DNA from 2 places in the Mesorhizobium sp. M0626 genome. Region 1 is predicted to be linked to the other one. Evidence: riboswitches for the same ligand, from Rfam matches in the RefSeq annotation. Region 1 holds a riboswitch; the other holds the start of a gene.
The links. A riboswitch is a leader RNA that binds a small molecule or an ion and turns the genes downstream of it on or off. The one in region 1 is predicted to bind S-adenosylmethionine.
Positions count from the first base shown of each region.

Region 1 (6,367 bases):
ATCTACGCCATGGGCGGCAATCCCAAGGCGGCGCAGCTGTCGGGCATCAACACCGAGCGGCTGACGCTGATGGTGTTTATCAATATGGGCGTGCTGTCGGCGCTTGGCGGCCTGATCATCGCGGCTCGTCTCGGCCAGGCGGTGCCGGCGGCGGGTCTCGGCTCGGAGCTCGATGTCATCGCCGCAGTGTTCATCGGCGGCGCCTCGGCGATGGGCGGCGTCGGCCAGGTTATCGGGGCGGTCGTCGGCGGCTTCATCATGGGCGTGATGAACAACGGCATGTCGATCATGGGCGTCAATGTCGACTGGCAGCAGGTGGTCAAAGGCCTGGTGCTGCTCGGCGCCGTGATCTTCGACGTCTACAACAAGAACAAGGCCTGACAAGCTTCAGCGAGGCAAGCAGGAGGCATACGGTCGCGGCGCAGCCGGCAAGTTGTCGGCATAAGAAGTCCCCCGAGGGATGGAGCTCGCGAGCGCAATCCGGACGAAGAGTTCAACCCGTGGCGCGGCGAGGTCCGAGCCGCGCAGGTCAAGGTTTGCCAAGGGGCAACCCGGCCAAGGCACATGAGAGAGGATTTCATCATGCTAATCTCCCAGATCCTCGACGACGCCGAGACCATCCGCGTCGTCGCCCGCAATGGCGGCGGCAAGACCAGGATCATCAACGGCGCCCGCAGCGTCTATTCGCTGGCCATGGAAGCCGCGCGCACCGGAACGGGCCTCGCCGCGCTGATCGAGCGCAAGGGGTTCGGTGAAGCGATAGACCTCGACGCCGTCTACAAGAAGGGCCGGCTGGTGTCGCCGATCAACCATCCCGATCCTGCGCATCTGCATCTGACCGGCACCGGCCTGACCCATCTCGGCTCGGCGGCGACGCGCGATTCCATGCACAAGAAGCTCAGCGATGGCGGCGAGGAGCAGCTTACCGATTCCATGAAGATGTTCCGCATGGGGCTCGAAGGCGGCAAGCCGGCCAAGGGCCAGACCGGCGTGCAGCCGGAATGGTTCTACAAGGGCAACGGCACCATGGCGGTGGCGCCGGGCGCCGCACTGATGTCGCCGGCCTTTGCGCAGGACGCCGGCGAGGAGCCGGAAATCGCCGGCATCTATGTCATCGGCGACGACGGCGCGCCGTTCCGCGTCGGCTTCACGCTGTCGAACGAGTTTTCCGATCATGTTACCGAGCGGGTGAACTATCTGTTCCTGGCACATTCCAAACTGCGCAACGCCTCGTTCGGGCCGGAAATCCTGATCGGCGACCTGCCGGCCGACGTCAGGGGCTCATCGCGAATCTATCGCGACAGCAATTTGCTGTGGGAAAAGCCGTTCCTGTCGGGCGAAGCGAACATGTCGCACACAATCGCCAATCTCGAACATCATCACTTCAAATATTCGGCCTTCCGCCAGCCGGGCGACGTGCATGTGCACATGTTCGGCACGGCGACGCTGTCCTTTGCCGACGGCATCAAGACTCAGGCTGGCGACGTGTTCGAGATCGAGGCCGGGGATTTCGGCCTGCCGCTGCGCAACCCGCTGGAGATTGAGCAGCCGGTTAAGGTGGCGGTGAAGGCGCTTTGAGAGCGTAATCTCCCTCCTTGAGGGGGGAGATTGGCAGCGCCCACCGTCAATAAATATCGAAGTCGAAATACTTGGCCTGGATCTTCTTGTAAGTGCCGTCGGCGACGATGGCGTCTATCGCCCCGTTGAGCTTGTCGCGAAGTGCCGTGTCCTCCAGGCGGACAGCGATGCCGGCTTGCGTCTCGGTGCCCTTGACGTCACCGACAAGCTTGCAGCAGCCGTCGCTCGCCTTCTTCAGCCAGTCCATCAGCACGAATTTGTCGGAGATGACGGCGTCGAGACGGCCGTTCTGCAAGTCGGTGATCGCCTCTTCCTGGGTGGGGTAGAGTTTCGCCTCGGCGCCGGCCTTGCCATAGGCGTCCTGCGCATAGTCGGCCTGGGTGGTCGAGGCCTGCGCGCCCACCGTCTTGCCGGCAAGGGCTGCCGGTTCGGTGGAAGTGAGGTCGCTGTCCTTGGGCGCCACCAGCGCCAGCGGCGTCGTGTAGTATTTGTTGGTGAAGGCGACCTGTTTCTTGCGCTCCTCGGTGATGCTCATCGAGGCGATGATGGCGTCGAACTTTTTCGCCTGCATCGCCGGGATGATGCCGTCCCAGTCCTGGGTGACGATCTCGCACTCGACCTTCATCTGCGCACACAGCGCATTGGCAATGTCGATGTCGAAGCCCTCGATCTTGCCGTCCGCGGTGATGGTGTTGAAGGGCGGATAAGCGCCCTCGGTGCCGATCTTCAATTTCTCCTGCGCCTCAGCCAGCGAGCCGGCCGATATCACCAGCATGGCAGCGCCCGCTGCCGATATGATCCATCTTGAAATCTGCATTTTGGTTCCCCTTGCGCGCCGTTCTCTTGCCGGCCACCGAAAGGCAGCCAAGCATGGTGAGGCAGCGCAGGCAAGTATTTTGCCTGACGGTGATCGAAGGTTCAGCCGGCGGGGCGGAAATGCTTGGAGAGCTTGAGGCCTTGCGCCTGGTAATTCGAGCCGAGATCGGTGCCGTAAAGCGCCTGCGGCCGCTTCAGCATGTGTTCGTAGACCAGCCGGCCGACGATCTGGCCGTGGTCGAGGATGAACGGCACTTCGTGGCTGCGCACTTCGAGCACCGCCCGGCTGCCGGTGCCGCCTGAGGCCGAATGGCCGAAGCCCGGATCGAAGAAGCCGGCATAGTGAACACGGAATTCGCCAACCAGCGGATCGAAGGGCGTCATCTCGGCGGCGTAGAGCGGCGGCACGTGCACGGCTTCGCGGCTGACCAGGATGTAGAACTCGTCCGGGTCGAGCACCAGTTCGCCGGCGCCGCTCTTATAGAGCGGCTCCCAGAAATCGACGGCATCCTGGGCGGCGCGCTTGTCGACATCGACCAAGCCGGTGTGATGCTTGCCGCGATAGCCGACCAGGCCGTTCTGGTCGCCGTCAAGATCGATCGACAGCGCAATGCCGCCGCCGGAAATGTTGGGCGGCTCGGTCGCCACCAGCATCTCGGCGCGGTGCAATTCGTTCAGTTCTGCCTCCGACAACAGCGCGTTGCCGGTGCGAAAGCGGATCTGCGACAGCCTCGATCCGGCGCGTACGACGATCGGGAAGGTGCGCGGACTGACTTCGAGATAAAGCGGCCCGTGATAGCCGGGGGCGATCTTGTCGAACTCATGGCCGCGATCGGTCATCACCCGGGTGAAGATGTCGAGCCGGCCGGTCGAGCTCTTCGGGTTGGCCGAGGCCGACACGTTTGCGGGCAGCGCCAGGCTTTCGAGCAGCGGCACGATGTAGACGCAGCCGGTTTCCAGCACCGCGCCCTCGGCGAGACTGAACTCATGCAATTTCAGCCGGTGAAGCTTGTCGGCCACCAGATGATCGGGACCCGGCAGGAAGGAGGCGCGCACGCGAAAAGCCTTGTCGCCGAGCCTGAGATCGAGGCTCGCCGGCTGCACCTGGTCGACATCGAGCGCGCGCGGCGACTTCAGCGCGCCGGACTGAAACAGCGCGGAAATGTCCTGATCGGGAAGAATGCCTGTCTGCCGCAAAAGGCTGGCTCCGCTCCAAGGTCGGTCTCTTTGTGGCAGGTTCTTGCCGCAAAACCGCTGGATATTATTGCGGAACCTGCCTGGTACAAACCTCTTAATGAAGCCGGCAATTGACGCAAGCGCAGGTGAGGTCTAAAGGGTCGTTATCCCGTGGTGATTTGGCCGGTCGGCTTGCAGCCACGTTAAACAAGTCGCTAAAGGACCGTCGGGCCGCAAGGCCATATGGACCGGTTGCGACTTTCGCGGCCGGTTTTTTTGTGTCTGGAACAAAAGCGATGAGCACCAAGAAGCGTAACTGGAAACCTCAGACCGCACTCGTGCACGGGGGAACGCTGCGTTCCCAGTTCGGCGAGACGTCCGAAGCGATGTACCTCACCCAAGGCTATGTCTACGAGACGGCGCAGGCTGCCGAGGCCCGTTTCAAGGGCGAGGAGCCGGGCTTCATCTATTCGCGCTATGCCAACCCTACCGTCGACATGTTCGAAAAGCGCATGTGCGCGCTGGAGGGTGCCGAAGATGCGCGCGCCACGGCGTCCGGCATGGCTGCGGTGACGGCAGCGCTCCTGTGCAGCGCCAAGGCCGGCGACCATATCGTTGCGGCGCGCGCGCTGTTCGGCTCCTGCCGCTGGGTGGTGGAGACGCTGGCGCCGAAATACGGCATCGAGGCAACGCTGGTCGACGGCACCGACATCGCCAACTGGGAAAAGGCGGTGCGGCCGAACACGAAACTGTTCTTCCTGGAAAGCCCGACCAATCCGACGCTGGAAGTGGTCGACATCGCAGCGGTGGCGGCGCTCGCCACCTCGATCGGCGCCAGGCTGATCGTCGACAATGTCTTTGCCACGCCCTTGCAGCAGAAGCCCTTGCAGCTCGGCGCCCATATCGTCGTCTACTCCGCGACCAAGCACATTGACGGCCAGGGACGCTGTCTCGGCGGCATCATCCTGTCGGACAAGAAATGGATCGACGAGAATTTGCACGACTATTTCCGCCACACCGGCCCGAGCCTGTCGCCGTTCAACGCCTGGACGCTGCTCAAGGGCCTGGAGACGCTGCCGGTTCGGGTGCGCCAGCAGACGGAAAGCGCGGCCAAGATCGCGGATTTCCTGGCAGGACGGCCGGAAATCGCCCGCGTCATCTATCCCGGCCGCGCCGACCACCCGCAGGCCGACATCGTCAAGAAGCAGATGACGGGCGGATCGACGCTGATCTGCCTCGACGTGAAGGGCGGCAAGCAGGCGGCCTTCGCCTTGCAGAACGCGCTCGACATCGTGCTGATCTCCAACAATCTCGGCGACGCCAAGAGCCTGATCACCCATCCGGCGACCACCACGCACAAGAACCTCAGCGACGAAGCTCGCGCCGAGCTTGGCATCGGGCCGGGAACGCTCAGGCTGTCGGTCGGTCTTGAGGATACGGACGATCTGCTGGAGGACGTTGCGCAGGCGCTGAAGGCAGCCGGGTAGGCCGCGAGGCGTCACGCTCCCGACGAAGCCTCTTCCAGCTCGGCCGTCTTGGTGCCGATGATCATGGTGTTGCCGCGCCAATCGACGGCGCCGCTCAGCCAGCCGCGCGCCCAGATGGCGGGAAGCATCATGTCGCGGACCATCATCGCCGGGACCATGCGCAGCGACAGATGCCAGCCCTTGGCCGCGGCCAGCGCGCATTCGGGAATGTAGGCCGCCGCCAGCACGGCCAACACCGTGGCCGGCAGGCTGATGCCGGCACTTGCTGCCGCCACCAGCGCCAACGCCAACGGCACGGCGACGCCGGTCAGGATCTCGGGTGCGAAAAACAGCGGGAAAGTGACGCGGCGCAACCGCGCCCAGCGCGCCTGACGCGACCAGATGTCGGCAAGTCGGCGCTGCCGCAGTGGTTGCTCGAAAGGCGAGGCAACGAGATTGACGCGCAGGCCCAGTCCGTTGACCAGCTTGGTTGCAGCAGCATCCTCGGCGATCTCGGCGGCCAGCGCGCGGATACCGCCATTGGTATCGAGCATCGGCTTGTTCCACAGCATGCTCTTGCCCTGGGCAAAGCCGAGGCCAAGCGCCTCGCCGGCATATTGCCAGCGCGCCTGCAGCGTGTTGAGGAACGCGCATTCGACCTCGGCCCAGAAGCCTTCCGGCCGCGAGCCGATCGGCGTCGAGCAGATAAGCCCGGTATTGGTCCGCCAGGCCGCCATCAGGTGCTGGACGTAATCCCTAGGCATCAGCACGTTGGAATCCGCCAGAATAACCCAATGATTGCGCGCCGCTTCCCAGCCCTTGACGCAGTTGTTGAGCTTCGGGTTGCTGCTGACGCGGTCGTCGCCGATCAGCAGCCGGGCCGGCACGTTGGGAAACAGGACGATCGCCCTGTTTATCAGTTTGACGACGGGATCGTCGGCGTGAGCGACGCAGAAGATCAGTTCGTAGCGCGGCCAGTCGAGCGAGAAGGCTCGCTGCAGCGTCTCTTGTGTGAACGGCTCCACGCCGCGCGACGGCACGACGATCGAGACCGGTGGCTGCTCGTTGGACGGCGGGGGGATGAGACGGCGCGCTTGCAGTTTCGACGAAGCAAGCAGGATGCTGGCGAGATTGGAAAGAAGCAAAGCGGAGGAGGCGAAGGCGGCTGTGAGAGCTGGTTCCATCGAGATCTGGTCACTCCGGAAAGGCCGCTCGCGGCTGCTTTGTCAGTCGACAGATGGGCCTTGAGTCGCCGGCAAGGTTTGCGCACACCAACATTGTCATGTGTCACTTAAATGACATTGTTTGTCGGCACCTCCGCTTTGAGGCTG
Region 1 covers NZ_JAMYQD010000013.1:43,026-49,392, reverse strand. The annotation lists gene mmsB (multiple monosaccharide ABC transporter permease) at 1-381, shown strand, start outside; gene araD1 (AraD1 family protein) at 583-1,578, shown strand; gene NKI37_RS17810 (ABC transporter substrate-binding protein) at 1,625-2,395, opposite strand; gene NKI37_RS17805 (2'-deoxycytidine 5'-triphosphate deaminase) at 2,497-3,591, opposite strand; SAM riboswitch at 3,732-3,809, shown strand; gene NKI37_RS17800 (O-succinylhomoserine sulfhydrylase) at 3,867-5,057, shown strand; gene NKI37_RS17795 (ceramide glucosyltransferase) at 5,069-6,220, opposite strand.

Region 2 (6,367 bases), on a different contig from region 1:
TTTCCACGGCGCCTTTGCCGTTGGACTTGCTGAGGCCATGTCGGTCGAGCACGCGTTGCGCTTTGCCAGCGCGGCGGCCGCGCTCAAATGCCAGCGCTTCGGCGGCCGGCTGGGCGCGCCGGACCGGGCCGAGACAATGGCCATGGTCGCGGCGACCTGGCCCGTCTGAAACAGATTTAACTTTTCACCGGGTGCTCGACCGCCTGCCGGCCGAAATCCGGCACGTCGATATCCTGGCCGGCCTCGATGATCGAACGGCGAACGGCCCGGGTGCGGGTGAACAGGTCGAACAGCTTGTCGCCGTCGCCCCAGCGGATCGCCCGCTGCAGCGAGGCGAGGTCCTCCGAAAAGCGCGCCAGCATTTCCAGGATGGCATCCCTGTTGTGCAGGCACACGTCGCGCCACATGGTCGGGTCGGAGGCGGCCAGACGGGTGAAGTCGCGGAAACCGGAAGCCGAATATTTGATCACTTCCGACTTGGTCACCGATTCCAGATCGTCGGCCGTGCCGACGATGTTGTAGGCAATGATGTGCGGAAGATGCGAAACGATGGCCAGCGTCATGTCATGATGCTGCGGGTCCATCGAGTCGATGTTGGAGCCGCAGCGCCGCCAGAATTCCGACAGCTTTTCCAGCGCGGCCGGATCGGTTCCCGGCAGCGGCGTGAAGATGCACCAGCGGTTTTCGAACAGGTCGGCGAAACCCGCATCCGGGCCCGATTTCTCCGTACCTGCCAGCGGGTGCCCCGGAATAAAGTGCACGCCGTCCGGTACATAGGGCTGCATTTGCGCAATGACGGAGGCCTTGGTCGAACCGACATCGGTGAGGATGGCGCCCTTTTTCAGCCCCGGCGCGATCTCTTGCGCCACCTCGCCCGACGATCCCACAGGCACCGAGACGATGATCAGGTCGGCGTCGCGGACCGCTTCCCTGGCGCCGGTGGTGTAGCTCTCGCCAAGACCGAGCTCCTTCGCCCGCGCCAGCGTGGCCGGGCTGCGCGTCGCGATGGCGACATGGCGGGCCAGGCCCTCGCGGCGGATAACGCGGGCCAGCGACGAGCCGATCAGGCCGATGCCGACCAGCGCGATCTTTTCAAACATCGGTGATGTCATTGTTTCAGCTTTTCAGGAACGTCGTGAGGGCGTCGATAACGCCGCGATTGGCTTCTTCGGTGCCGACGCTCATGCGCAGCGCATTGGGAAAGCCATAGCCGGTAACGCGCCGCAATATATAGCCGCGCTGGGTGAGGTAGTCGTCCGCCGCCTCAGCCGAATGCTTCTTGTCGTCGGGAAAGTGGATGAGGACGAAATTGCCGACGCTGGGCGTCACCCTGAGCCCAAGCTTCGTCAGCTCTTCATTCAGCCAGGTAAGCCAGGTCTCGTTGTGCAACGAACTGCGCTCGACATGGGCGCGGTCGCGGATGGCGGCAATGCCGGCCTCGATCGCTGTTGCGTTAACGTTGAAAGGGCCGCGGATACGGTTGATGGCATCGACGATGTGCAGTGGGCCATACATCCAGCCGATGCGCGCGCCGCCAAGGCCGAGCTTGGAGAAGGTGCGGGTCATGACCACATTCTGTGCGCTGCCCGCCAGCTCGATGCCGGCCTCGTAGTCATTGCGCCTGACATATTCGGCATAGGCCGCGTCGAGCACCAGAAGCACGTTGCCCGGGAGCGTGGAATGCAGGCGGCGGACCTCCTGGAACGGCAGATAGGTGCCGGTCGGATTGTTGGGATTGGCGAGGAAGATGATTTTGGTCCGCGGCGTCACCGCGGCCAGGATCGCGTCGACGTCGGCGCGCTCCTCGGTTTCCTTCACAGGAACCGGCTTGGCCCCCGCCGACTGAATGTAGATCTTGTAGACCATGAAGGCATGTTCGGTAAAAATCGCCTCATCGCCTGGCGCCAGATAGGTCTGCGCCAGCAGGCCCAAAATCTCGTCGGAACCGTTGGAGCAGATGATGTTTGCCGGGTTGAGGCCATGCACCTCGGCGATCGCCTCGCGCAGCCGGCGGGCGGTGCCGTCGGGATAGACATCGAGCTTGCCAGCCACTTCGCGCGCGGCCTCGATCGCCTTCGGCGACGGGCCGAGCGGGTTCTCGTTCGACGACAATTTATGGACCTTGGCGACGCCGGCCGGTGCCGTGCTCTTGCCCGGCACATAGGCGTCGATGTCCATAATGCCCGCGCGGGGCGTCGGCCGTGCCTTGTCCGCTGTCTTGTCCATGTCGCAAATCCATCGAGAATGCCTCCGTCCGGAGGCCGCAGCGGAAATACAAGCCGTAGCCGCGAATGTCGAGAGGCGGGCAATAGCTGGCCGTTGACGCCGGGCCGCACGAGTTCTAGAAGAACGCAACAGTTCCGTGGTGATTTGGCCGGTCGGCTTGCAGCCACGTTAAACAACTCGCTAAAGGGCCGTTTGCGTGACGTAACCGGCTTTGCGATCGCACTGCCGGTTTTTTATTGCCTGACGGCGGGCAAGGAGAGTCACATGGCCGCGCTCCGCGCTACAAAAACCAACAACGAGGCCGACAACCCGTCGAGCCCTGTGTTGCGTTTTGGCCCTGACAAGCCGCTGAAGCTCGACGCCGGCACGCTTTTGTCGCCGTTCCAGATCGCCTACCAGACATATGGCGCCCTCAACGATGCCCGCACCAACGCCATCCTGGTCTGCCACGCGCTGACCGGCGACCAGCATGTCGCCAGCACCAATCCGGTGACCGGCAAGCCCGGCTGGTGGGAAGTGCTGATCGGTCCCGGCAAGATCATCGACACCAACCGCTTCTTCGTCATTTGCTCCAACGTCATCGGCGGCTGCCTCGGCTCCACGGGTCCGGCCTCGACCAATCCCGCCACCGGCAAGCCCTACGGCCTCGACCTGCCAATCATCACCATCCGCGACATGGTGCGGGCGCAACTGATGCTGGTCGACCATTTCGGCATCGAAAAGCTGTTTTGCGTGCTCGGCGGCTCGATGGGCGGCATGCAGGTGCTGGAATGGGCATCGTGCTATTCCGAGCGCGTCTTCTCGGCCCTGCCGATCGCCACAGGCGCACGCCATTCCTCGCAGAACATCGCCTTCCACGAGGTCGGCCGGCAGGCCGTCATGGCCGATCCGGACTGGCATGGCGGCAAATATTTCGAGCACGGCAAGCGCCCGGAAAAGGGGCTCGCCGTGGCGCGCATGGCCGCCCACATCACCTATCTGTCGGAAGCCGCCCTGCATCGGAAATTCGGCCGCAATCTGCAGGACCGCGAAGCGCTGACCTTCGGTTTCGACGCAGATTTCCAGATCGAAAGCTATCTGCGCCACCAGGGCATGACATTCGTCGACCGCTTCGACGCCAACTCCTACCTCTACATGACCCGTTCGATGGATTATTTCGACCTCGCCGCCGACCATGGCGGCCGGTTGGCAGATGCCTTTGCCGGGACCAAGACCCGCTTCTGCCTGGTGTCCTTCACCTCGGACTGGCTGTTCCCGACCGAGGAGAGCCGCTCGATCGTGCATGCGCTCAACGCCGCCGGCGCCTCCGTCTCCTTCGTCGAGATCGACACCGACCGCGGCCATGATGCCTTCCTGCTCGATGAACCCGAACTGTTTGCCGCCATCAAGGGCTTCATCGGCTCGGCGGCCCGCGCAAGGGGGCTCGCCTCATGAGCGTCAATGGCAGCCAGCGCGTCGACCTCGAAGTCGTGGCCAACCTGATACCGACGCAGTCGCGGGTGCTCGATGTCGGCTCCGGCGACGGCCTGCTGCTCGAACTCCTGCAGGAGACCAAGCAGGTCGACGGCCGCGGGCTGGAGCTGTCACAGCGCGGCGTCAATGAATGCGTGGCGCGCGGTCTCTCGGTCATCCAGGGCGATGCCGATACCGACCTCGAATTCTATCCAGACAAGGGTTTTGACTTCGTCGTCCTGTCTCAGACGCTGCAGGCGACCCGCAACCCGAAGCTGGTGCTCGACGAGCTGCTGCGAATCGGCAACCGCGCCATCGTCTCCTTCCCCAATTTCGGCCACTGGCGGGTGCGGCTGTCGCTGTTCGTCAATGGCCGGATGCCGGTGACCGCGGACCTGCCCTATTCCTGGTACGACACGCCCAACATCCATTTCTGCACCATCCGCGACTTCGTCAATCTGGTCGAGGAACTCGGCGCTTCGGTCGAGAAAGCCACCGCGCTCGACGGCAACGGCCAGAAGATCGGACTGTCGATGCCATGGTGGTTCTGGAATTTCTTCGGCCAGCAAGCGGTGTTCTTGCTGAAGCGGTAGTTTGCCCCTATTCCAGCACGTCCGTCGCCTTGTGCGGGTGCTGAACGCCATCGGCGATGATCACATCGGCGTGGGAGTTGTCGGTGCGCAAGGCCAGAATCTCCCGATAGGCTGATGAATCGTACCAGCCCCACGCATGCGCCCTGTCCGGAAACTCGATGACGATCAGATGCCCGGGCCATTCGTTTTCGACCACGTCCATGTCGCCGCCGTGGACAAGGAAGCGGCCGCCGAACGGCTCCAATGTGGCGTCGATCCTCTGCAGATACTCGACAATCTGCGGGCCCATTGTGACTTGACGCATATGGGCGACGGCGTAGGCGGCCACGGCTGAACTCCCTGTGAGATCGAAGCCCGACGACCGGCTTCGTTGGCGCAATCTGCAGACATGATGGCCATCGGTCGATTACGTCTGGGGTAATCGGCCGGCTTACGGCGTCCTGGCTCAACAGTTTGTGATGACATTGCCGCTGGTTTTTTGTAGCGTCGAATCGAATGCCATCCCGGGGTAAGGCTTGGACGGCGACCATCAAAACCTCCGGCCTCCAGGCATTTCGGGGCACAATCGAAGCAACATGTCCAAGGCAACCGACCTCGCTCCGCTGATCTCGGTGATCACACCGACGCACAATCGCCGCAGCAAGGTGGTGCGCGCCGTGGAGAGCGTGCTGGCGCAGAATTTTCCCCGGTTCGAACACATTGTCGTCGATGACGGCTCGACCGACGGTACGGCAGCCGCACTTGCCGAAATCCGCGATCCACGGCTGATCTATGTTGGCTCGAAATGGCGCGGCGCCAATGCCGCCCGCAATGCCGGCATCGAGCGGGCGCAGGCGCCGGTGGTGACATTCCTCGATTCCGACGACGTCTATTTGCCGGATCGCCTGGCGCGGACGCTGGAGCAGTTCGACAACAATCCCTCACTCGAAGTGCTGATCAGTTCCTTCGTGTCGCTGAAGGGCAATCGCCGCACCAACTGCGTCAACCGCGAGGCGCTGCTGAGCCGCGACTCGCTGGAGCGGGCCCTTGTCGCGCAGACCATCTTCATTGCCGGGTCGGCAATCACCGCCCGGCGCGAGTCGCTGCTGGCCATCGGCGGCTACGACAGTGACGTCACGCGCATGCAGGATCGCGAATTGTTGCTGCGCTTTGCCCGTCGCAGCGGCGCGCAGCTGTCCGAAGTGATCGACTGGAAAAAGTACAACTCGGAGAATTCGATCTCCGGTCGCCGGGACGGCTATGTCGAAGCCTATGCGAGCTTGATCGACAAGCACCCCTATATCGCCGACCGCTACCCCTACATTCCGCCTTACATGATCGCCCGGCAGCTCATCGCCGATGCACTCAAGGGCAGGGTTTCGCAGGCGTTCTCCGGCTATATGGCCAACCGGTCGTCGAAGGCGCTTGGCTATTCGCTGCCGCAGCTGTTGCGTGGCTATGTCGGCGGCCGGCGCTGGCGCCGCGATCTCTATGCCGAATTTCGCGACAAATACGGTGCACGGCCGGCCTGAAGTTTGCCGACAAGCCGCGCAGCGGCTTTCCCCTCCGAACTGCCTCAAACCTCATTTGTCGAGTTCCGGCAGATATGGGTCGGAATATAGCCGCCGGTCGCGTTCGCCCTGTAGGCAGTCCATGGGTGCGGCGGCATCGATCGGGACCACGGTCGCATCGGCGATGCCGCTCACCTCCAGGATCAGCTTGCGGCGTATGGCGGTGGCGAATTCCGAGGCCGCATAGATCGGCAACACGAAGGAGCCTGGCCCACCGGTGACGCAGTCGTCATAATACTGGTCGAGATGGCTGAACGTCGGCGACGGGCTGATCAGGATCGGCAGGCCGTTGATGACGATGCCCTTGGCCACCGCCGCATCGCGTGTCGTGGCGACGGGCAGCCCGGTGTTGTTGGGACCGTCGCCGGAAATGTCGATGACGCTGCGTGGCGCATCGAACCCCGTGCCCTCGAACAGCCCGGCGCCGAAGGCAAGCGCACCGGAAATCGAGGTGCCGCGAAAGCTGCGGAACGGCCGCGCTTCTATTCTGTCGGCGAAGGCGTTGGCGCTCTCTGCGCTGTCGATCACCTGCCAGGCGATGACGCC
Region 2 covers NZ_JAMYQD010000006.1:180,403-186,769, reverse strand. The annotation lists gene NKI37_RS09565 (sugar kinase) at 1-169, shown strand, start outside; gene NKI37_RS09560 (prephenate/arogenate dehydrogenase family protein) at 177-1,112, opposite strand; gene hisC (histidinol-phosphate transaminase) at 1,117-2,226, opposite strand; SAM riboswitch at 2,353-2,430, shown strand; gene metX (homoserine O-acetyltransferase MetX) at 2,491-3,660, shown strand; gene metW (methionine biosynthesis protein MetW) at 3,657-4,271, shown strand; gene NKI37_RS09540 (DUF1330 domain-containing protein) at 4,279-4,599, opposite strand; gene NKI37_RS09535 (glycosyltransferase family 2 protein) at 4,847-5,782, shown strand; gene NKI37_RS09530 (DUF1194 domain-containing protein) at 5,834-6,367, opposite strand, start outside.
Region 2: another riboswitch for S-adenosylmethionine. It lies ahead of metX (homoserine O-acetyltransferase MetX); the one in region 1 lies ahead of NKI37_RS17800 (O-succinylhomoserine sulfhydrylase).